4 regions of the Kitasatospora sp. NPDC101157 genome follow, and region 1 is predicted to be linked to each of the others. Evidence: riboswitches for the same ligand, from Rfam matches in the RefSeq annotation. Region 1 holds a riboswitch; each other region holds the start of a gene.
The links. Region 1 has a riboswitch for cobalamin ahead of ACIRVF_RS22995 (cobalamin biosynthesis protein). Riboswitches for the same ligand answer to the same signal wherever they lie in the genome.

Region 1 (5,849 bases):
GCCGCCCTCCGGACCGCCGCCGCCGTCGGGGCCGCCGTCGGGGCCGCCGTCACCGCCGTCCCCGTCCGGACCGGGAGCGTCCGGACCGGGACCGTCGCCCTCGGGCTCCGGTTCCTCTTCCTCCGGCTGGGAGTGCTCCTCCAGCGTCCGGTCCAACTGCTCCTCGTCCAGCCCCGGCGCGTCGAAGGGGTTGCGCCGGCGCCGGTGCGGCAGGGCCAGCTGGGCGGCCTTGCGGACGTCCTCCTCCAGCACCTCCGTCCGCCCGTCCCAGGCGGCCAGCGCGACCGCCGTGCGGGCCATCACGATGTCCGCGCGCAGCCCGTCCACCTCGAACGCCGCGCACACAGCGGTGATCTGACGGAGAGCCGCGTCGGTGAGCTCGACCTTGGGCAGCAACTCCCGCGCGGCGGTGATGTGTTCGGCCAGTTCCCGTTCCTGTGTCGCGAACCGTGCCGCGAAGCCGGCCGGGTCGGCGTCGTACGCGAGCCGGCGCCGGACCACCTCGGCGCGCTCGGCGGGGTCCCGGGTGGCGGCGATCTCGACGGTCAGGCCGAAGCGGTCGAGCAGCTGCGGCCGCAGCTCGCCCTCCTCCGGGTTCATGGTGCCGACCAGCAGGAACCGCGCCGCGTGCCGCACCGACACGCCCTCGCGCTCGACGTACGAGCGGCCCATCGCGGCGGCGTCCAGCAGCAGGTCGACCACGTGGTCCTGGAGCAGGTTCACCTCGTCGATGTACAGCACGCCGCGGTGCGCCTTGGCCAGCAGCCCGGGCTCGTACGCCTTCACGCCCTCGGCCAGTGCGCGCTCCAGGTCGAGCGAGCCGACGATCCGGTCCTCGGCCACGCCGACCGGCAACTCGACCAGCTGGGAAGGGCGTTCGTGACTCGCGGCGGCGGTGTGCGGCCCGTCCGGGCACTGCGGGTCCGGCGCGGCCGGGTCGCAGGCGAAGCGGCAGCCGTCCACGGCGGCGATGGAGGGCAGCAGCCCGGCCAGCGCGCGCACCATGGTCGACTTCGCGGTGCCCTTCTCACCGCGCACCAGCACGCCGCCCACGGCCGGGGAGACCGCGTTCAGCAGCAGCCCGAGCCGCAGGTCGGCCATGCCGACGATCGCGGTGAACGGATAGCGGACGTCACTCATGCGTCACTCCCAGGTGCCCCGGGCGGGAGGAAGGGCAGCGTTCCGGCCGCCGGCACCCCGCCCTCGATCAGCTTCCACAGCGCGTCGGTGTCCGCGTGTTCCTCGATCAGGTCGCCCAGCCGGTCCAACCGGGCCTCGCGGGCCTCGGCAAAGGAGGTGTCCGGCGCCGGAACGAACGCCCGCCCGGCCAACTCGGCGACCTCGCGCAGGAGTTCACGGCGGAAGCCGTCGTTCTCCAGCGCGCCGTGCCAGGTGGTGCCCCAGACCGAGCCGACCCGGCAGCCGTCGAGGAAGGCCTCGCCGCCCTCGACGGACACCACCCCGTGGTGGATCTCGTAGCCCTCGACCCGCTGGCCGTACGCCTCGCCGACCGGCCGCGCCAGCACCTTCTCGGCGCCGAAGCGGACGTCGGTCGGCAGCAGACCGAGCCCGTCGACGAGGCCCGCCTTCGACTCCACCGCGTCGTCGATCGAGCGCGCCAGCATCTGGTAACCGCCGCAGACCCCGAGGATCGGCAGCCCGGCCGCCGCCCGGGCCTTCAGCGCCGGCTCCAGGCCGCGCTCACGCAGCCAGGCGAGGTCCGCCACCGTGGCCCGGCTGCCGGGCAGCACCACCAGGTCGGCGTCGGCCAGCTCCTCCGGCCGGGTCGCCCAGCGCACCAGCACGCCGGGCTCCTGCGCCAGCGCGTCCAGGTCGGTGAAGTTGGACAGCCGGGGGAAGCGCACCACGGCAACCCGCAGCACGTCCGCCCCGAGCGGGCCGGGCCCCTCCGCCCGGTCCACCACGGTGGACAGGTCGAGCGAGTCCTCGGCGTCCAGCCACAGCCCCGGCAGCATCGGCAGCGTGCCCAGCACCGGACGGCCGGTCAGCTCGTGCAGCATCTCCAGGCCGGGTGCCAGCAGCCGGGCGTCGCCGCGGAACTTGTTGACGAACCAGCCCGCCACGTGCCGCTGGTCCTCCGCGGACAGCAGCGCCAGCGTCCCGTACATCGCCGCGAAGACCCCGCCGCGGTCGATGTCCCCGACCACCACCACGGGCAGGGCGGCGGCCGTGGCCAGGCCCATGTTGGCGATGTCCCGGTCCCGCAGGTTGATCTCGGCGGGCGACCCGGCACCCTCGCACACCACCACGTCGTAGCGCCGGCGAAGGTCCGCCAGGCACTCCAGGGCGCGTTCCAGCAGAACGGGCTTGCGCTCGCGGTAGTCCAGCGCGCCCACCTCGGCGACCGGCCGGCCGAGCAACACCACCTGGCTGCGGCCGTCCGCGCCGGGCTTCAGCAGCACCGGGTTCATCGCCGCCTCCGGCTCCACCCGGGCGGCCTGCGCCTGCATCGCCTGGGCACGGCCGATCTCGGCGCCGTCGGCGGTGACGAAGGAGTTCAGCGACATGTTCTGCGCCTTGAACGGCGCCACCCGCACGCCCTGACGGGCCAGCCAACGGCAGATCCCGGCCGTCACCACGCTCTTGCCCGCGTCCGAGGTCGTCCCGGCGACCAGCAGCGCGTTGTTCATGCTCCACCCCTCCCGAACAGCATCCGCAGCAGGACGTGCCCCGCGACCGTCGTACCCAGCGCCAGCGCGCCCACCCGCCGGGACAGCGTGCAGGCCCGCTCGATGTCGTCCACCGTCACCGGCCGCAACTCGGCGCCCAGCACCGGCCGGTGCTCCACTCGCTCGCCGTACCGGAGCGTCCCGCCGAGCCGTACGCCCACCGCGCCCGCGAAGGCCGACTCGGCCTGGCCGGCGTTCGGGCTCGGGTGCGCGGAGCCGTCCCGGCGCCAGACCCGCCAGGCGGTCCGCGGCTCGGGCGCGGCGGCCACCGTCAGCAGCGCGGTCAGCCGGGCGCCCGGCCAGCCCACGACGTCGTCCAGCCGGGCCGAGGCCCAGCCGAAGCGGGCGTAGCGGGGCGAGCGGTGGCCCACCATGGCGTCCAGGGTGTTGACGGCGCGGAAGGCGAGCAGCCCCGGGGCGCCGGCCAGGGCGCCCCAGGCCAGCGCGTTCACCACCGCGTCGGCGGTGTTCTCGGCCACCGACTCGACCACCGCCCGGGCGATCTGCTGCCCGTCCAGCGCGCTCGGATCCCGCCCGCACAGGTGCGGCAGCCGCTCCCTGGCGGCCGTCAGATCGCCCGCGGCCAGCGAGCGGCCGATGGTGCGCGCCTCCCGGGTCAGCGAGGTGCCGCCGAGCACCGTCCAGGTCGCGGCGGCCGCCAGCGCGGCCCGGCCCGCCGGACGGCGCCCGAGCGTACGGTCCAGCGCCAGCGCGCCGGCCGCGACCGCGCCCACGCACAGCGCCGTGTACCCGGCTCCGGCGGCACGGTGGTCGCGCCACACGCGGCGCTCCAGACGGGTCGCGGCGCTGCCGAAGAGGGCGACGGGGTGGCCGCGGCGCGGGTCGGCGAAACGGGCGTCGGCGGCGTATCCCGCGACGGACCCCAGCGCGAAGGCGGCGGCCCGGGTCAGCGGGCGCACGGCGGCAGGCAGCTCGACGGGCAGCTCGGAGTCCGACGGGGCGGGGCAGCCTGCATCGCGTGGGTGTCCTCACTCAGGGTCCGCGCCCTGGATCGACGTACCGGGGGCCGAGAGTCTCCTGGCTTCCGGGTCGAACGCACCCCCGCGCCCTCCAGCGGCTCCTGACGGCCCGCCGTGATGGGCCCCTCCTGCGCGATGGCGGGCGAGGAGGGATTCCGAGCGTGCTCCCCGGTGACAGTGGCGGGACCGCGCCGGACTCGCACCGGCTTCCTCTCCATGCCTCCGTTTGGCCCCAGGATCCCATCACGCGGCCGAACCGGGAGTCAACCGAGGTCAAGGAGGGGTCGGTCACACCCGCCACGGGTACCGGACCTGTGCGATCGCCCAGCACGGGGGAGGGCCCGTCAGCTCCACTTCGTGCGTTCGTCGGCTGGGCCGGGCCGGGCACCGCACCTACGGTTCGGTGCCATGCGCCGCAGAAAGTCCCCCACCACTGCCGCCCCTTCTCCCGTCCCGTTCTCACCCGAGGCCGCCCGCGCCCACCGGGCCGGCCTCGGGCTGACCCCCGAACAGGTCGCCGAGGGCATGGCCGCCCACGGCGTACGGCTGCTGCCCGGCCACGTGCTCGCCTGGGAGAACGGCGAGCTGCGCCCCGGCGAGGCCGAGTTCGTCGCACTGGCCAGGGCCCTCTGGTGCCCGGCCGACCAACTGATGGACGGCCGCCCGGTGAGCCTGCGTGACCACCGCCTCGCCCGGGAGCTCCCCCAGGAGACCGTCGCCGAGCGGGCCGGAGTGTCGCTGCCCGCCTACCGGCAGGCCGAACTGACCGGCCAGTGGGACGGTGACCCGGACCAGACCCACGCCCTCGCCCAGGTGCTGGGCCTGCGGCTGACCGAACTGGTCGAGGCCACCGGACGCGGCGAGGCCCTCGACCGCCTCCTGCGCCAGTGCGTGGCCGGCCGCTGGCAGCCCCACCTGGGCCCGCTCGCCCGCCTGGTGCCCGTCCCGGAGGCCGACCTCGCCGCCGTCCTCCCGGTCCTCCACCAGGAGCACCACGTCCCCTCCCACTGGGGCACCACCACCCAGCCCCGGGCCGCCACACAGCCCCTCACGCCCCGCTTCTGGCACCTCCTCAGCACCCAGGGCCCCGCCATCCCCGTCTGACCGTCACCGGCCCGACAGTCCGTCGGTCCCACCGGCCCGACAGGCCGCAGGTCCGTTCCGCCGGACGGGCCCGCCCGGTGGCCGGAACGGAGGAGTTCCGGTGGACTGGTGCTCGAACACCGTCCGGTCCGTGAAACAGAGCGGGGAACGAAATGCGTTGGGGAACCGCAGCCGTCGTGGCGGCCGCCGCCGTCGGGGCGGGGGCCGCCGTCCTGGTGGTCGGCCGCCGGGCCTCCGAGCGGATGGTCCGCCCCGGGGTGCCGGGGCCGGTGGAGCCGGAGGCGGGGCCGGTGGTCGTGCAGAGCCTCGGCGCCGGCCGGGTCACGTTCAGCCGCCGCCCCGAGAGCCTGCTGCCCGGCCGCTGGGCGGTCGAGTGGGACGACGACGGGCACGCGGTGGTCGAGGAGATCCTGCACCGCGACGCACAGAGCGTCACCCGTCGGCTGGTCCGGGCCGACCGGGGCACCCTGAGGCCCGGTACCGAGGTCCGCTTCACCCCGCGCGTGCACCTGGGCGACCCCGCCCAGGCGTTCGGCCTGGCCTTCACCGCGACCGCCGCCGACGGCGAGCTCGGCGCCCTGCCCGCCTGGCGGATCGACGGCAAACGTGGCACCTGGGTGATCCTGGTGCACGGCCCGGAGGCCGACCGCCAGCAGACCCTCCCGGTGCTGCCCGCCCTGCACCGCCTCGGCCTGCCGGCCCTCGCCGTCACCTACCGCGGCGACGCGGGCGCCCCGGCCTCCCCCGACGGCTACAGCCACTTCGGCGAGACCGAGTGGCGGGACGTCGAGTCGGCGGTGCGGCTGGCCCTGGACAGCGGCGCGGGCCGGGTGATCCTCTACGGCTGGTCGGTGGGCGCCACCACGGTCCTGCAGACCGTTTCCCGTTCCGCCTGGGCGCACGCGGTCAGCGGGCTCGTCCTGGACTCGCCGGTCCTCGACCTCCCGAGCGCGGCACGCCGCGACGCCGCCAGGACCGGCTTCACCGGTGTCTCCGCCGAACTGGGCGCGCTGGCCGCCCAGGGCCGTACGGGGGTGGACCTCGCGGACTTCTCCCGCCTTGCGGAGGGCGCGGA
Region 2 (5,849 bases), on a different contig from region 1:
ACCGCGTCGTCGGTGTACTGCCAGCCGGTCCGGCAGGTGGGCCAGCGGCCGGCCGAGTAGGAGCGCGGGTTGCCGACGCCCCAGGCGTTCTGGCCGTAGCCGGGGCCGAGGTCGGTCTCCAGGAAGCCGGGCAGCCGACCGGTGATGTCGGCGGCCTTCTTGTAGTAGTAGCCGACCTGCTTGGTGCCCCGGGAGTCGCCGTACTCGGGGTTGTTGCGCTCGTTGTGCGCCTCGACGTGCTGGCCGATCACCGTTCCGCCGCTCTGCCCGGTGCGGGCCTGGGTCTCCAGGTCGGTGAGGAACTGGTCGACGGCGCGGGCGTTGGGCGAGGCCTTCGGGTCCCGGGCGAGCAGGTCCCGGCCAACGTCCGGCGGCAGGGTGCGCCCGGGGGCGCCGACCGACACCGGCACCCGCACGGGCCCGCCCACACCGGTCCGGTCGTCCCGGTCCAGCAGCGCGAAGGCGCCCGCGACGACCACGACCCCGGCCGCGGCCAGGACGGCCGACTTGCCGCGCAGGGCACTGGGCAGGGCCACGACCGCTCCTCCGGTTGCTCGCCGGTACCGACCCCCACGGACGCAACCGGAACACGCGTACGAATGACTCCGACGAGAGCCTGCCACACTCCCCCGGTCCCGGCGAACGGATCCGCCGGCACCGGGGCGTCACGGCGGGTCAGCCCGCCGGGGTGCCCTGCGACCCGGGCGTGGCGGAGCCCGCCGCCTTGGCCCGCTGGAGCAGCTGGCCCTTCACGTGCTCGGCGAACCCGGAGGCCGCCGCCGTCGCGGTGGCGTCGGAGGCGTTGCCGCCCTTCGCCGAGCCCTCGACGGTGAAGTAGGCGTACCGGCCCAGGCTGCTGTGCGTGCTGGTGCAGCCGGAGTTGGCGCAGAAGGCCGGAGCACCGGGCGCGGGCAGGCCCTTGAGCTGGCCCGCGTAGTTCTTCGTCGCGGTCTCGGCCTGGATCTTGTGGTCGAAGACCGCGACGCCGACGGTCACCGCACTGTCGCCGGAGACGTACGTCGCCCGGAGCACCTTCTGGCAGCCCTGGTCGCCGAGCACCTTGCCGAGCCCCCCGGTGGTGGAGTTGCCGTCCCAGCAGGGCTGGTCGAGCGAGACCACGGTCCGGTTCCAGGTCGCGCCGTTCACCGTCACCTGCGTCGCGGAGAACAGCGCCCCCGCGTCCTGCGGCGCCGGGTCGGTGGCGGCCTCCCAGATCGGCTTCGACGGGTCGTCCGGACCCGCACTCGCGCTCGACGGGCCCGGGGTCGGCTTGTTGGAGGCCGACGAGGTGGCGACCGGGCCGGTCTTCTTGGGGTCGTCCTTCTTGCCCAGCAGCAGCATGCCGCCCGCGACCCCGCCGCCCACCAGGACGACGGCGGCCACGATGCCGATGACCTTCATCCGGCGCTTGCGCTTGCCGGCGGCCTCGTTGCGGTCCGCCAGCGCCTCCCAGTCCGGCTCGACGCGCTGCGGCGGCACGGCCTGCTGGGGCGGCTGCTGCTGCCACTGCGGCTGAGGGGCCATCGGCTGAACCGGCTGCGGCTGCGCGACAGGCTGGGGCTGGGGCACCGGCTGCGGCACCGGCGGGACGGGCTGCGGGAGCGGCTGCGCGGACGGCGCCACCGGCCCGTACGAGGCCGGCGGCGGGCCGAAACCACCGCTCGGCGGCGGCACCGGACCTGGCACCGCCGGCTGCTGATTCTGTGCGCCCCCCGGCCCGGCGGGAGGCGTTCCCTGCGGCCCGTGCCCAGGTACGCCGGTTCCGTCGCTCATGCGCCCAGATCGTAGGGCATCCCCCTGACCGTCGGTCCGCCCGGTGACCATTCCGTATCGAAACCAGGACGACCGGCGCGCGGATCCGAGCCCTGCGGCGCACCGGACCGCCCCCTCCGGAGCCCGGTTCCGACCCGGCCGCGACACGGATCCCGCCCCCGGACGGGCACGAACCACCCCTTCCCCGGTACCGCCGGTCATCGCGCCGACACACCGCGCCGCACTACATGTGGTGCCGCATCACTGAGACACCACTACATGTATGCTCACTCCTGCTGTCGATGCAGGGGAACCCGGTGGGAGTCCGGGACTGCCCCGCAGCGGTGTGCGGGCGGCTCCAGCAGCTGCGCCCGCGAGTCCGAGTACCTGCCGACAGCGTGCGCCACGGCCCTCCCGCAGAGGCCGCGCCGGCACTGAGCACCACCCCTCCGGGCCTCGCGGGCGGGCCGGGGAGACACCTCGCGCGGCGCTGTTTGCGTCCGCGCCGTGCTCCCCTGCCCAGATCGGCCCGGGTGACCCCGATCACGCCGCCGATCGCCGCCAGGAGAGAGCGCCTTGACCACCGCTGCCTCAGCCACCCTGCCCGCCCAGGGCTCCGGTACCGCCTTCACCGACCCGACGGTCTCCGACCCCGGGGGCGCGCTGCTGCGGCTGCTCACCGACCGCAGCGCCGACCTCACCGAGGTCGACCCCGGCCATGTCGCCGCCGCCGCGCTGCGCGGCCGCCACGCCGGCTCGGACTTCGCCGAGCTGCGCGGGCTGGCCGTGGACGCCGCCGCGTCGATGATCGCCGAGGACCCCCAGTACTCGAAGCTCGCGGCCCGCCTGCTCGCCCTGGAGATCGTCGACGAGGCGAACAGCCAGGGCTCGGTCTCCTTCTCCGCCTCGATCGCCGTCGGCCACACCGAGGGCCTGATCGGCGACACCACCGCGGCCTTCGTCGCCAAGCACGCCGCCGCCCTCGACGCCCTGATCGACGCCCAGGGCGACGACCGCTTCGAGTACTTCGGCCTGCGCACCGTGCAGTCCCGCTACCTGCTGCGCCACCCGATCACCCGCAAGGTCATCGAGACCCCGCAGCACTTCCTGCTCCGCGTCGCCTGCGGCCTGGCGGTCGGCGACTCCGAGCAGTCGGTGCGCGAGGTGGCCGAGCTGTACGGCCTGATGAGCCGCCTGGAGTACCTGACCTCCTCGCCGACGCTCTTCAACTCCGGCACCCGGCACCCGCAGATGTCCAGCTGCTACCTGCTCGACTCGCCGCTGGACAACCTGGACTCGATCTACAACCGCTACGCGCAGATCGCCCGCCTCTCCAAGCACGCCGGCGGCATCGGCCTGTCCTACTCGCGCATCCGCTCGCGCGGCAGCCTGATCCGCGGCACCAACGGCAAGTCCAACGGCATCGTCCCGTTCCTGCGCACCCTCGACTCCTCGGTCGCCGCCGTCAACCAGGGCGGCCGCCGCAAGGGCGCGGCCTGCGTCTACCTGGAGACCTGGCACGCGGACATCGAGGAGTTCCTGGAGCTGCGCGACAACACCGGTGAGGAGGCGCGCCGCACCCACAACCTCAACCTGGCCCACTGGATCCCGGACGAGTTCATGCGCCGCGTGAACGCCAACGCCGACTGGTCGCTGTTCTCCCCGGCCGACGTCCCCGAGCTGGTCGACCTGTGGGGCGCCGAGTTCGACGAGGCCTACCGCAAGGCCGAGCTGGCCGGCAAGGCCGTCCGCACCATCCCGGCGCAGACCCTCTACGCCCGCATGATGCGCACCCTCGCGCAGACCGGCAACGGCTGGATGACCTTCAAGGACGCCTCCAACCGCGCCGCCAACCAGACCGCGCTGCCGGGCCGCACGGTGCACTCCTCCAACCTGTGCACCGAGATCCTGGAGGTCACGGACGACTCCGAGACCGCCGTCTGCAACCTCGGCTCGGTCAACCTCGGCGCCCACGTGGCTGCCGGCGCCTCGGCCGACGACCTGCTGGGTGCCATGGACTGGGAGCGCCTGGACGCCACCGTCCGCACGGCCGTGACCTTCCTCGACCGCGTGGTGGACATCAACTTCTACCCGACCACCGAGGCCGGTACGTCCAACTCCCGCTGGCGCCCGGTCGGCCTCGGCGTGATGGGCCTGCAGGACGTCTTCTTCAAGCTGCGGATCGACTTCGACTCGGCCGAGGCCAAGCAGCTGTCCACCCTGATCTCCGAGCGCATCATGCTCACCGCCTACGAGCGCTCCGCCGACCTGGCCGAGCAGCTGGGCCGCCACGAGGCCTACGGCGAGACCCGCGCCGCCCGCGGCGAGCTGCACATCGACCACTTCCCGACGGCCGCCCCCCAGTGGGCCGACCGCTGGACCGCCCTGCGCGCCCGCATCGCCGAGACCGGCCTGCGCAACTCGCTGCTGCTCGCGATCGCGCCGACCGCGACCATCGCGTCCATCGCCGGCGTGTACGAGTGCATCGAGCCGCAGGTGTCCAACCTGTTCAAGCGCGAGACGCTCTCCGGCGAGTTCCTCCAGGTCAACCCGTACCTGGTGCGCGAGCTCAAGGAACTCGGCGTCTGGGACCAGCAGACCCGCGACTCGCTGCGCGACGCCAACGGCTCGGTGCAGGAGCTGGGTTGGCTGCCCGCCGAGGTCCGTTCGCTGTACCGCACCGCCTGGGAGCTGCCCCAGCGCGCGCTGATCGACCTGGCCGCGGCCCGCATGCCGTACCTCGACCAGAGCCAGTCGCTGAACCTGTTCATGGCGGCGCCGACCATCGGCAAGCTCAGCTCGATGTACGCCTACGCGTGGAAGGTCGGTCTCAAGACCACCTACTACCTGCGCTCGCGCCCGGCGACCCGCATCGCCCAGGCCGCCTCCGGCGCCGCGCGCGCCGCCGCGCCCGTGCCCGTGCCCGCCGGCACGATCCCCGTGGGCACCCCCGCCCTCACGCCGGAGCAGGAAGCCGCCATCGCCTGCTCCCTGGAGAACCCCGAGTCCTGCGAGGCCTGCCAGTAATGACTGCCGACGACCGCAAGATGCTGCTCGACCCCGGCTTCGAGCTGACCCTGCGCCCGATGCGCTACCCGTCGTTCTACGACCGGTACCGCGACGCGATCAAGAACACCTGGACCGTCGAGGAGGTGGACCTGCACTCCGACGTCGCCGACCTGGCGAAGCTGAGCGAGGGCGAGCGCCACCTGATCGGCCGCCTGGTCGCCTTCTTCGCGACGGGTGACTCGATCGTCGCCAACAACGTGGTGCTGAGCCTCTACAAGCACATCAACTCGCCCGAGGCGCGGCTGTACCTCTCGCGGCAGCTGTTCGAAGAGGCCGTCCACGTCCAGTTCTACCTGACGCTGCTGGACACCTACCTCCCGGACCCGGAGGACCGCAACGCGGCCTTCGCGGCGGTGGAGAACATCCCCTCCATCCACCAGAAGGCCCAGTTCTGCTTCAAGTACATGAACGCGGTCGACCACATCGAGTCGCTGCAGACCAAGGAGGACCGGCGGGCCTTCCTGCTGAACCTGATCTGCTTCGCGGCCTGCGTCGAGGGTCTGTTCTTCTACGGCGCGTTCGCGTACGTGTACTGGTTCCGGTCGCGCGGTCTGCTGCACGGTCTCGCGACCGGCACCAACTGGGTGTTCCGCGACGAGTCCATGCACATGGACTTCGCGATGTCGGTCGTCGACACCGTCCGCGAGGAGGAGCCCGACCTCTTCGACGACGAGATGGCCAAGCAGGTCACCGAGATGCTGGAGGAGGCCGTCGCGGCCGAGCTCCAGTTCGCCCAGGACCTGTGCGGTGACGGCCTCGCCGGCATGAACACCGACTCCATGCGCCAGTACCTGGAGGCCGTGGCCGACCAGCGCCTGGCCCGCCTCGGGATGCCGATCCGGTACGGGTCGACCAACCCGTTCGGGTTCATGGAGCTGCAGAACGTCCAGGAGCTGACCAACTTCTTCGAGCGCCGGGTGTCGGCGTACCAGGTCGCGGTCGAGGGCTCGGTGTCCTTCGACGACGACTTCTAGATCGAATATCGTTCAGCGACAAACAGCGGAGCTGCCGTTTCTACGGCAGCTCCG
Region 3 (5,849 bases), on a different contig from region 1:
GGCGCCCATCACCACGGTGAGGAAGTCACCCTCCTCCACCCGGCGGTCGGTCGGCTGGTGGGCGGGCTGGCCGGAGTGGCTGCCGGTGCCGACCGAGACCGGGAAGGCGGCCCGGTCGGCGCCGTGGTCGATCATCCGGCGTTCCAGCTCCATCGCCAGGTGCCGTTCGGTGCGGCCGACCAGGATCGACTCCAGCAGCTCGCCGAGCGCCTGGTCGGCGATCTCGGCGGCGATCCGCAGGTCGGCGATCTCGTGCTCGTCCTTCACCACCCGCAGCCGCTCCACCACCTGACCGAGGTCCCCCAGCCGGGCCCCCTCCGCCACCTCCGCGACCGCCCGGTGCCGGGTGACGGTCAGGTCGTGCTCCTCCACCACGAGGTTCCGCACCCCGAGCCGTGCGGACGCGGCAGCGGCCGCCAGCGCGGTGTCCGCCCCGGTCGGCACCGGCACCTGGGTGACCTCCGGATCGATCAGGTGCTCCCCCGAGTCGTCCGGCGGCAGGTCGTCCGGCAGCGACAGCAGCGCCCGCTCCCGGGTCAGCAGCAGCGTCGCCCCGCAGGGCGCGCAGCCCGTCAGGTACCGCACGTTCGCCGCCCGGGTGACCAGCGCCGCATCGGCCCCGGCCGCACTGCAGTGCGCCCTCACCCGCTCCCGCCGCCCCGCGTACGCATCCACCATGCGTCGAGCCTACGAACCCCCGGCCGGAACCGCCCGCCGAGCGCCCGCGAAGAGCGGCGTGACCGCTACTTCGGCTGTTCGGCGGGCGTCCAGCGCTTCTCGACGCCCGCCAGCTTCCAGTACGCGATGGCGATCGCCCACACCACCACGAACAGCCCCGCGATCGCGTAGCCGACGTTGTCCAGCGAGATGTCCGCGATGAACCCGGTCACCGGGTCGGTCAGGTCGAGCTTCTCGTGCAGCACGCCGACCAGCTCGATGGTGCCGATGATGAAGGCCACCGCGATCGACAGCCCGGTGATGGTCAGGTTGTAGTACACCTTGCGCACCGGGTTGGAGAAGGCCCACTGGTACGCGAAGTTCATGAACGTCCCGTCCAGGGTGTCGAACAGGCTCATCCCCGCCGCGAACAGCAGCGGCAGGCAGATGATCGCGTACCAGGGCAGCCCGGCCGCCGCGCCCGAACCGGCCATCACCATGAGCGTCACCTCGGTCGCGGTGTCGAAGCCCAGGCCCAGCACCATGCCGACCGGGAACATCTGCCCGGGCCGGGTGATCGAGCGGGTCGCCCGGTTGAGGATCCTGGCCATGAAGCCGCGCGAGTTGAGGTGCTCCTCCAGCTCGGCCTCGTCGTACCTCCCGGCCCGCATCGAGCGGAACACCTTGAGGATGCCGAGCAGCGCCGCCAGGTTGAGCGCGCCGATCAGGTAGAGGAAGGCGCCGGAGGCCGTGGTGCCGACCACCCCGAGCCACTTGTGGGTGGCCGAGTCGTCGTCCATCAGGGTGTTCGCCAGCTGGGCGCCGCCCGCCACCAGGGCGGCCATGACGACCACCATCGAGGAGTGGCCGAGCGCGAACCAGAAGCCCACCGAGACCGGCCGCTTGCCGTCCGCCATCAGCTTGCGGGTGGTGTTGTCGATCACCGCGATGTGGTCGGCGTCGAAGGCGTGCCGCATGCCCAGGGTGTACGCGGTGATGCCGAGGCCGACCCCGAAGACCTGGGTGCCGACGGCGTAGTCGTGCGGGGCGACCAGGAAGACGAGCGTCCCGAACGCCACCACGTGCATGGCCAGGATCACCCCCATCAGCCCGGCGGTACGGATGGTGTCCTCGCGCTTCCACCGGAAGGTGGGCAGCACGGAGGGGGCCGCCTCAGCGGGTGTGGCGGTTTCGGGCAGGGTCATCTTCGGATCACGCTCCAGCACCTCGTGGAATGACGTCGTGAGATGCCGTGGCCGGTCTCCTGGCTTACGGGACTTCCGGACCCGCCTTCCCAGGCGCACGAGGCGCCCAGTGGCACGTGGGTCCGGACAACTACCCCCCGATCACAGTGGCGAGGGCCGCTCCGGACTGGGACCTGTTGATGGTCCGTCACCGGTCTTCCCGAGCACCACGGCGGGGAACACCGTAGGGGCAGGACCTCACCCTCGCAAGGTTGCGCACCTGTGCAGGTGTCCAGGATCACAGGTCGTGAGCTGCCAGAATGTCCGCATGCATCTCGTACCGGCCGACCGCGCGGGCCACCGCACCATCGACGGCCACCGGGTCTGCGAAGCCATCGCAGCCATCGGTGACACCGAGCACGTCCGCTCCTGGGCCGAGCGGTTCTCCCTGCTCGCCGACCCCGGACGGCTCGCCCTGCTGCTCGCCCTCCACCGGGCCGGCCCGCTCGCCGTCAGCGACCTGGCCGTGGCCACCGGCATGCGCGACCCCGCCGTCTCCCAGGCCCTGCGCCTGCTCCGCACCGCGGGGGTGGTCACCGGTGACAAGGACGGACGCGTGGTGCGCTACCGGCTCGTGGACGACGGCCTGCACCCCCTCCTCGACGAGTGCGCCGCCGCCGAGCACGAGGAGCCGGCCGCGGCCGCGGGCTGACCGGGCCGACTCGGCCGCGAGCGCCGCGAGTTCACGCGACTCAGGCCGCCTGGCAGGTCGGGCACCAGAACAGGTTGCGCGCCGCGTGCGCCTCCGTCCGTACCTCGGTGCCGCAGACCAGGCAGGGCATCGCGGCGCGACGGTAGACGTACACCTCGCCGCCGTGGTCGTCCACCCGGGGCGGGCGGCCCATCGCCTCGGGGGTGTGCTCGGGACGGACGGTGTCGATCCGGCCGGCGGCGACGCCCTCGTGCATCAGGGCGACCAGGTCGGCCCAGATCGCGTCCCACTCGGCGCGGGTGAGGTCGCGGCCGGCCCGGTGCGGGTTGACGTGGTGACGGAACAGCACCTCGGCGCGGTAGACGTTGCCCACCCCGGCCAGCACCTTCTGGTCCATCAGCAGCGCGGCGACCGTCGTCCGGCTGCCGGATATCCGGCGCCAGGCGGCCTCCGGGTCGGCGTCGGCCCGCAGCGGGTCGGGGCCGAGGCGGGCGGCGACGGCGGCCTTCTCGGCGTCGGTGACCAGGGCGCAGGTGTTGGGGCCGCGCAGGTCGGCGTAGCCCTCGTCGTTGGCCAGCCGCAGCCGGACCAGACCGACGGGCTCGGGGGCGGCGCCGGTGCCGAAGCTGAAGCCGCCGTAGAGGCCGAGGTGGATGTGCACCCAGGCGCCCTCCTCGAAGCCGAGGAAGAGGTGCTTGCCGGTGGCCTCCGCGCCCGTGAGCAGCTGCCCGTCGATCGCCTTGGCCTCGTCGGCGAAGCGGCCCTGGGGGCTGGAGACCTGCACCGGGCGGCCGCCGAAGGCCTTCCGGTTCTGGCCGGCGAGGCGGTGGATGATGTGGCCTTCCGGCACGGGCGTCAACTCCCCGGGTGGTTCTGGCGGACCGTTCCATCATCGCAGCCGCCACCGACAGGGCCACGAATCCGCAGGTCAGCGGACCGGCATCCCCATCAGCCGGGCCAGGATGACGCGGTCCAGCTCGGCCGCCGTACCGGCGACGTCCAGATAGGAGTTGTCGATGATCGGCAGCCCGGAGTTGTACCAGCCGGCCATCCGGCCGTGGATGCGCGCCACCTCCTCGTCACCGAGCCGCCTGGTCCCGCTGCGGCGGGCGTTGCGGCGCAGCACCGAGTCCAGGCTGGGCAGCAGCACGACCGGGATCATGCCCGGGCCGATGTGCCGCTTCCAGCCGCCGAGACCGATCGCCGGGCGATCCGGGAAGACGGCGTCGTCGATGATGCAGGAGATGCCGTTGGCCAGGTAGTTGCGGCAGGCGAAGCCGCAGGTGCGACGGGCCAGCCGGTACTGGGCCTCGGAGGCGTTGTTCCAGCCGGACTGCGGGTTGGCGAAGCCCGACTGCACCCACTCCCGGACGTCGTCCAGGCTGATGTGCGCGGTCGGGGTCCCGCGGCGCTCGGCCCAGTACCGGGCGACGGTGGTCTTGCCCGCCCCGGCCGGTCCGATCAGCAGGACGGCGATCGGCCCGGCGGGGGCGTGCCGTTGCGGCGGGTGGGCGGGGAGCTGGACGGGCGTGCCGGCGGGCAGCACGAAGTGCCCGGTGCCACCGGCCGGTACGGGCGCGCTGGGCGCGGACGGCGGCGCTGCGGCCGGGGCCTGAGCCTGGGCGGGTGCCGCAGGCGGGGCGGGCGTCGGTGCCGGGGCCTGGGCGGGCGCCGCAGGCGGGACGGGCGCCGCAGGCGGAGCAGCAGCCGGCGCCGGCCCCGGGCCGGTGGCGGGAGCGACCGCGGGCCGAACCGTCGGCGGCGGCGGCGAGGGCGGCGGAACCGGCGCCCCCGAGGGGGACACCCCCGTACCGCCCCCCGGCGGCACCGGCGGAGCGGCGGGACGCGGCGGGACCTGCCCACCTCCGGCGTACTGCGTCACGGCACCTCCTCCCGACACCTCTCAGCGGGGACACTACACGGCGGCCCGGCGGCGGGCACAGTCCGCCGCCGGGCCACTGACCAGCAGTCAGCGCGAGGTCAGCTGCTCCGCCAGCGCCCGCAGCGCCAGCTCGTACGACCCGATCCCGAACCCCGCGATGGTGCCGGAGGCCACCGCCGCGATCACCGAGGTGTGCCGGAAGGTCTCCCGCGCGTACGGGTTGGAGATGTGCACCTCGATCAGCGGTGCGGTGCGCTGCGCCGCGGCGTCCCGCATCGCGTACGAGTAGTGGGTGAACGCGCCCGGGTTGATCACCACGGGCACCTTCCCGTCGGCCGCCTCGTGCAGCCACTCCACCATCTGCTGCTCGGAGTTGGTCTCGTGTACCTCGACCTCGAAGCCGAACTCCTTGCCCAGCGCGGTGCAGCGCTCGACCAGCCCGGCGTACGAGGTGGCGCCGTAGACGTCCGGCTCCCGGCTGCCCAGCCGGCCGAGGTTCGGGCCGTTGAGCACCATCACCCTGGTCACGCCGAGACCTCCGCGTACGCGGCGACCAGCAGCGACGGGTCGGGGCCCTCCAGCACGGAGGTCTTGCCGAGGCCGTCCAGCACGATGAAGCGGATGAGATCGCCGCGCGACTTCTTGTCGATCTTCATCGCGTCCAGCAGCTTCGGCCAGGCGTCCGCCCGATAGGTCAGCGGCAGGCCGACCGAGGCCAGCACCGTGCGGTGCCGGTCGGCCGTCTCGTCGTCCAACCGCCCGGCCAGGCGGCCGAGTTCGGCCGCGAAGACCATGCCGATGGAGATCGCCGCGCCGTGCCGCCACTTGTAGCGCTCGTTGCGCTCGATGGCGTGGCCCAGGGTGTGGCCGTAGTTGAGGATCTCGCGCCGGCCGGACTCCTTGAGGTCCCCGGAGACGACGTCGGCCTTGACCTGGATGGCCCGGCGGATCAGCTCGACGGTGTGCGGGCCGGCCGGCGACTTGGCGCCCTCCGGGTCCGCCTCGATCAGGTCGAGGATGACCGGGTCCGCGATGAAGCCGCACTTGATGACCTCGGCGAGGCCGGAGACGTAGTCGTGCCTGGGCACGGTCTCCAGGGTGCCGAGGTCGGCCAGCACGCCCACCGGCGGGTGGAAGGCGCCGACCATGTTCTTGCCCTCGGCGATGTTGATGCCGGTCTTGCCGCCGACGGCCGCGTCGACCATGCCGAGCAGCGTGGTGGGCATGGAGATCCAGCGCACCCCGCGCAGCCAGGTGGCCGCCACGAAGCCCGCCAGGTCGGTGGTCGCGCCGCCGCCGAGGCCGACCACGACGTCGCTGCGGGTGAACCCGGTCTGCCCGAGCACCGACCAGCAGTACGCGGCGACCTCGGCGCTCTTCGCCTCCTCGGCGTTGGGCACCTGGAGCGCGATCG
Region 4 (5,849 bases), on a different contig from region 1:
CAAGTCCGTCGTCAACGGCGCCACCAGCTGATCCCGCTGTCTGAACACAACCCCTGAGGCCACACAGTGAATTCTTCCGACCAGGGGTCGGTGCACCCGGGACGGCCCGAAACCCTCAAGGCCGTCCCGGTCCGCCACCCCGGACGCTGGGTGGGGGCAGCAGTCGTCGCGGTCCTCGCGGCGATGCTGATCCACGCCCTCACCACGAATCCCCAGTTCCAGTGGGACGTCGTCGGCACGTACCTCTTCGATTCCACGATCCTGCACGGCCTCGGCGTCACGCTCGAACTGACCTTCCTCTCCATGCTGATCGGCGTCGCGGGCGGCATCACGCTCGCGATCATGCGCCTGTCGCCCAACCCGGTGCTCTCCAGCACGGCCTGGTTCTACATCTGGGTCTTCCGCGGCACCCCGGTCCTGGTCCAGCTGCTGTTCTGGAACTTCCTGGGCACCCTGTGGGCCAACATCTCGATCGGCATCCCGTTCGGGCCGGCCTTCTGGTCCGAGCCGACGAACCAGGCGATCCCGCTGTTCGTCGCCGCCCTGCTGGGCCTCGGCCTCAACGAGGCCGCGTACATGGCGGAGATCGTCCGCGGCGGCATCCAGTCCGTGCCGCTCGGCCAGACCGAGGCCGCGCACGCCCTGGGCATGAGCCAGTTCAACACCATGCGGCGGATCATCCTGCCGCAGGCGATGCGGGTGATCATCCCGCCGACCGGCAACGAGACCATCTCGATGCTGAAGACCACCTCGCTGGTCTCGGCGATCTCCCTGGAGGAGCTGCTCCGGGCCGGCCAGAACATCTACTCCCGCACGTTCCAGACCATCCCGCTGCTGCTCGTCGTCAGCATCTGGTACCTGCTGATGACCTCGATCCTCACCGTGGTCCAGTACTACATCGAGCGCCACTACGCCCGCGGCGCCAACCGGGTGCTCCCGCCCACGCCGCTGCAGCGACTGCGCCGCCTGTTCGCCGGCAGGCCCGTCCCGCCGGCCAAGGACGACGTGGTGCCCGGCCTCGAAGGAGGTGGCCACGTATGACCGATCTGACGAAGCCGCAGGCGGTGGACGCCGCGGCGGTCCCGATGGTCGAGGCGCAGGGCGTGCGCAAGTCCTACGGCCTGGTGGAGGTGCTCAAGGGCATCGACCTGGAGGTCAGGAAGGGCGAGGTGTTCGTCCTGGTCGGCCCCTCCGGGTCCGGCAAGTCGACCTTCCTGCGGTGCATCAACCACCTGGAGAAGATCAACGGCGGCTTCCTCTCGGTCGACGGCGAACTCGTCGGCTACCGGATGAAGGGCGGCCGGCTGCACGAGCTGAAGGACCGCGAGGTCGCCCAGAAGCGCCGGGACATCGGCATGGTGTTCCAGCACTTCAACCTGTTCCCCCACATGACCGCCCTGGAGAACGTCATGGAGGCGCCGGTCCAGGTCAAGGGCGAGAACAAGGCCGAGGCCCGGGAGCGCGGGATGGCCCTGCTGGAGCGGGTCGGCCTCGCCGACAAGGCGAAGAACTACCCCTCGCAGCTCTCCGGCGGCCAGCAGCAGCGCGTGGCGATCGCCCGCGCGCTGGCCATGAAGCCCAAGCTGATGCTGTTCGACGAGCCGACCTCGGCGCTCGACCCCGAGCTGGTCGGCGAGGTGCTGGACGTCATGCGCGGCCTGGCCGAGGAGGGGATGACGATGATCGTCGTCACCCACGAGATGGGCTTCGCCCGCGAGGTCGGCGACGCGCTGGTGTTCATGGACGGCGGTGTGGTGGTCGAGTCCGGCAACCCCCGCGAGGTGCTCACCAACCCCCAGCACGAGCGCACCAGGGCCTTCCTCTCCAAGGTGCTCTGAGCCCGTACGGTCGGCGCCCGGCAGGCGACTTCCTGCCGGGCGCCGCCGTTTTCCCCAGCCGGGTAATAGGCTTGAAGCAGTCAGCCCGTTACCGATGACCCCCCTGGAAGGACCGCCGTGGAGCTCGCCTCGTACGCCGATCTCGCCGTTCGGCTGGTGAACACCGAGGAACCCGAGCGCGGCACCGACTCGCTGACCTCGGTGGACGCGGTGCGCGCCCTGTTCTCCGACTCCGCCCGTGCCGCCGCGCTGGCCGACGAGTCCGACGTGCCCCGGCTGCGGGCGGTGCGGACCAGGCTGCGCGGGGTCTTCGAGGCCGCCGCCGAGGGCGACGAGGTCCGGGCCGTCGACCTGCTGAACAGCCTGCTGATGGAGTACCCCGTCAGCCCGCTGGTCTCCGGGCACGACTACCTGGACGACGCCGGCCGGCCGCGCTGGCACCTGCACCTGGCCGACAACTCGCCCACCGCCACCGCGCACTTCAGCGCCGTCGCCTGCATGGGCCTGGCCGTCCACCTCACCGAGCTGGGCGCCGACCGGCTCGGCATCTGCCAGGCCGCGCCGTGCCGCAACGCCTACCTGGACACCTCGACCAACCGCTCCCGCCGCTACTGCTCCGACCGCTGCGCCACCCGCGCCAACGTCGCCGCGTACCGGGCCCGCAAGCGGCAGGAGGCCGAGGCCGCCCTGCACCCGGGGAACTGAGAGGTCAGACCTCTTCGACCCACACGCCGAGGCGCCGGGCCAGGCCCGGCAGCCGGGACAGCCGGGGGCCGAGCAACAGCCGCTCCAGCCTCCGGCCCGGCGCCAGCCAGGCCGGGCTCGGGCGCAGCCGCAGCAGCACCCGGCCGAGCACCAGCTCGTCCGGGACCGGACCGTAGCTGCGGCTGTCGCTGTCCACCGGGCGGTTGTCGGACAGCAGCCACCAGCCCTTCGGGCGGCGCTCGACGGCCCGCTTCACCACCAGCAGGTCCTGCTGGAAGGGGTGCCGGAACAGCACCACCGCGCCGGGCCGGATCGGTGCGCCGTAGCGGACCAGCAGCTGGTCGCCCTCGCGCAGGGTCGGCACCATCGACGGGCCCGCCACGTCGACCAGCCCGAACGGCACCACGCCGCCGCCGGCGCCGCCCTGCGGTTCCGTGCTCCGCGCCACGACTCCTCCTCCCGACCGCCCGGCCCCAGTCTGCCGTACGGACCGTCATCCGCTCGATGTCCGGATTACCCCGGTTACGGGTCCGCCTTTTGCCCTAGGCCCACCGCCCGGCCGCGAAACCCGGAGGCCGGAAGGGTAGTCTCGGGCGCGGGAAGACGATCTAAGGAAGGACTCCCATGTTCTCTCGTCTGTTTGCACCGCGTGCCACCGCTCACGCCCACTGCGATCTGCCGTGCGGTGTGTACGACCCGGCGCAGGCCAAGCTGGAGGCCGAGTCGGTCAAGGCCACCCAGGAGAAGTACCAGGCCAACGAGGACCCGCACTTCCGCGCCCGCGCCATCATCATCAAGGAGCAGCGCGCCGAGGCCGTCAAGCACCACATCTCGGTGCTGTGGAGCGACTACTTCAAGGCGCCGCACTTCGAGAAGTACCCGCAGCTGCACAAGCTGATCAACGACACCCTGAAGGCCGCCTCGGCCGCCAAGGCGTCCACCGACCCGGCCACCGGCCAGGCGCTGCTGGACCTGATCGCCGAGGTCGACAAGATCTTCTGGGAGACCAAGCAGGCCTGAGCCTGACGCGTCGCCACCCGGCCGCCCCCGTCCGCTCCGTCGGACGGGGGCGGTCGTGCGTTCACGTGCGATCCACCCCTGGTAAGGACTGCTCGGCATGAGTGACTGTTATGCTGCCAGGGCGTCCGAGGGGGAAGTCCGGTGCGAATCCGGCGCTGACCCGCAACGGTGAGCACGGCCCGGAGCCCTCGGGTCGCGCCAGCCCGATCACCCCCGGCCGCTGAACTCCCGACAACTCGCCGTGGACTGCGAGGGGAAGGCGCCCGGACACGCCCCCGGCCGGCGCCCGCCCCGGCACACCCCGCGGCCCGAGGCAAGGCGCGACCGCACGTGAGTGACCCCGTTCGCCGAATACCGACCGTCCCGCTCGCCCTCGGCCTGGCCGTCGCCCTGCTGCTCTCCCTGCTCTGCGGGGTCGCGTTCGGCACCTCCGGGATCGAACTGCCCCAGGTGCTGCGCCTGTTGGGCGCCGGACTGACGGGCGGGCGGCTGGACGCGGACGAGGCCGCCGGATACGCGATCGTCTGGGAGATCCGGCTGCCGCGCACCGTGCTGGCCGCCGTGGTCGGGGCCGGACTGGCCGCCACCGGGGTCGCCGTCCAGGCACTGGTGCGCAACGCCCTCGCCGACCCCTTCGTGCTCGGCATCTCTTCCGGCGCGGCCGTCGGCGCCAACGCCGTGCTGCTGTTCGGCGCCTTCGCCTCGCTCGGGGTGTGGGCGATCTCCGTCTCCGCGTTCGGCTCCGCGCTGGCCGCCATGGCGCTGGTCTACCTCGCCGCCCGCACCGCGTACGGGCTCACCCCGCTGCGGCTGGTGCTCACCGGCACCGCCCTCTCCTACGGCTTCTCGGCCGCCACCACCCTGATGGTGTTCTCCGCCGACCACGCCGAGGCCGCCCGGGACGCCATGATGTGGCTGCTCGGCAGCCTCGGCGGCGCCACCTGGGGCTCGGTGCCGATCGCCGCCGGCACCGTCCTGGCCGGGCTGGCCCATCTGACCTGCTCCGCCGGACGGTTGGACGCGCTCGCCATGGGCGACGAGACCTCCGCCTCGCTCGGGGTGGACCCGGACCGGCTGCGCCGGGAGCTCTTCGCGGTGACCGCCGCCGTCACCGGCACCGTGGTCGCGGTCAGCGGGGCGATCGGCTTCGTCGGGCTGCTGGTGCCGCACCTGGCCCGGATGCTGGTCGGCGCCGGGCACCGGCGGGTGCTGGTGGTCGCACCGCTCGCCGGGGCCCTGCTGCTGGTCTGGGTGGACATCACCTCGCGCACCCTGCTGGCGCCCGCCGAACTGCCCGTCGGGGTGTTCACCGCGGTGCTCGGGGTGCCCGCCTTCCTGCTGATGATGCGCCGGCGCGGCCAGGCCCTCGGGGGCGGACGATGACCGGGACCTCCAGGACCACCGGGACCACCGGGACCACCGGGACCACCGGGACGACCGGGACCGCCGGGACCGCCGGGACCGCCGGGACTCCCGGACCGACCGGGACCGCCGGGACGGTGGCGGCCGAGGAACTCTCCGTCGACGGCGTCTCGGTGGAACTGGCCGGTGCCCGGCTGGTCCACGAGGTGAGCCTGGCGGCCGCCGCCGGCCAGATGGTCGGGCTGATCGGCCCGAACGGCAGCGGCAAGTCGACCCTGCTGCGCTGCGTCTACCGGGTGCTGCGGCCGGCCGGCGGCGTCGTCCGGCTGGCCGGCGACGACCTGCACGCGCTCACCGCCCGCCGGGCGGCGACCAGGGTCGCCGCACTGACCCAGGAGCACACCGCCGAGTTCGACTTCACCGTGGCCGAGGTGGTCGCGATGGGCCGGCTGCCGCACCGGCGCGGTCCGGGCGGTCCGAGCGCCGAGGACCACGAGCGCTGCACCGCCGCCCTGCGCAGGGTCAGGGCCGAACACCTCGCCGGGCGCGGCTTCCTGAACCTCTCCGGAGGCGAGAAGCAGCGGGTGCTGTTCGCCCGCGCACTGGTCCAGGAGCCGCGCCTGCTGGTGCTGGACGAGCCCACCAACCACCTGGACGTCGCCCACCAGTTGGAGGTGCTGGCACTCGCCCGCGAGGCCGGGCCCACGGTGCTCACCGCACTGCACGACCTCAACCTGGCGGCGGGCCACTGCGACCGGCTGTACGTGCTGGAGGCCGGACGGATCGTCGCCGCCGGACCGCCCGCCGAGGTGCTCCGACCCGCCCTGCTGGCCGAGGTGTTCGGCGTCCGGGCCACCCCGGTCCGCCACCCCGGGACCGGCACCCTCCAGCTGCTGTTCGACCGCCTCCCCCGAACCCCCTGAG

Region 2: linked by a shared signal. The riboswitch ahead of ACIRVF_RS18945 (ribonucleoside-diphosphate reductase subunit alpha) and the one ahead of ACIRVF_RS22995 (cobalamin biosynthesis protein) in region 1 are both predicted to bind cobalamin.
Region 3: linked by a shared signal. The riboswitch ahead of ACIRVF_RS13415 (HoxN/HupN/NixA family nickel/cobalt transporter) and the one ahead of ACIRVF_RS22995 (cobalamin biosynthesis protein) in region 1 are both predicted to bind cobalamin.
Region 4: linked by a shared signal. The riboswitch ahead of ACIRVF_RS19090 (FecCD family ABC transporter permease) and the one ahead of ACIRVF_RS22995 (cobalamin biosynthesis protein) in region 1 are both predicted to bind cobalamin.

What each region holds. Positions count from the first base shown of each region.
Region 1 is NZ_JBIWPL010000012.1:10,609-16,457, reverse strand. Features, by position in the region: gene ACIRVF_RS23005 (putative cobaltochelatase) at 1-1,140, opposite strand, end outside; gene ACIRVF_RS23000 (cobyric acid synthase) at 1,137-2,651, opposite strand; gene ACIRVF_RS22995 (cobalamin biosynthesis protein) at 2,648-3,601, opposite strand; cobalamin riboswitch at 3,722-3,884, opposite strand; gene ACIRVF_RS22990 (helix-turn-helix domain-containing protein) at 4,079-4,774, shown strand; gene ACIRVF_RS22985 (alpha/beta hydrolase family protein) at 4,927-5,849, shown strand, end outside.
Region 2 is NZ_JBIWPL010000008.1:35,989-41,837, reverse strand. Features, by position in the region: gene ACIRVF_RS18955 (glycoside hydrolase family 26 protein) at 1-536, opposite strand, end outside; gene ACIRVF_RS18950 (hypothetical protein) at 676-1,524, opposite strand; cobalamin riboswitch at 2,019-2,162, shown strand; gene ACIRVF_RS18945 (ribonucleoside-diphosphate reductase subunit alpha) at 2,353-4,779, shown strand; gene ACIRVF_RS18940 (ribonucleotide-diphosphate reductase subunit beta) at 4,779-5,795, shown strand.
Region 3 is NZ_JBIWPL010000005.1:199,094-204,942, reverse strand. Features, by position in the region: gene ACIRVF_RS13420 (M24 family metallopeptidase) at 1-678, opposite strand, end outside; gene ACIRVF_RS13415 (HoxN/HupN/NixA family nickel/cobalt transporter) at 744-1,862, opposite strand; cobalamin riboswitch at 1,894-2,088, opposite strand; gene ACIRVF_RS13410 (ArsR/SmtB family transcription factor) at 2,170-2,553, shown strand; gene ACIRVF_RS13405 (Fpg/Nei family DNA glycosylase) at 2,594-3,403, opposite strand; gene ACIRVF_RS13400 (AAA family ATPase) at 3,482-4,381, opposite strand; gene aroQ (type II 3-dehydroquinate dehydratase) at 4,523-4,951, opposite strand; gene aroB (3-dehydroquinate synthase) at 4,960-5,849, opposite strand, start outside.
Region 4 is NZ_JBIWPL010000008.1:71,088-76,936, reverse strand. Features, by position in the region: gene ACIRVF_RS19120 (ABC transporter substrate-binding protein) at 1-31, shown strand, start outside; gene ACIRVF_RS19115 (amino acid ABC transporter permease) at 151-1,041, shown strand; gene ACIRVF_RS19110 (amino acid ABC transporter ATP-binding protein) at 1,038-1,838, shown strand; gene ACIRVF_RS19105 (CGNR zinc finger domain-containing protein) at 1,956-2,543, shown strand; gene sodX (nickel-type superoxide dismutase maturation protease) at 2,548-2,910, opposite strand; gene sodN (superoxide dismutase, Ni) at 3,168-3,563, shown strand; cobalamin riboswitch at 3,652-3,797, shown strand; gene ACIRVF_RS19090 (FecCD family ABC transporter permease) at 3,894-4,946, shown strand; gene ACIRVF_RS19085 (ABC transporter ATP-binding protein) at 4,943-5,848, shown strand.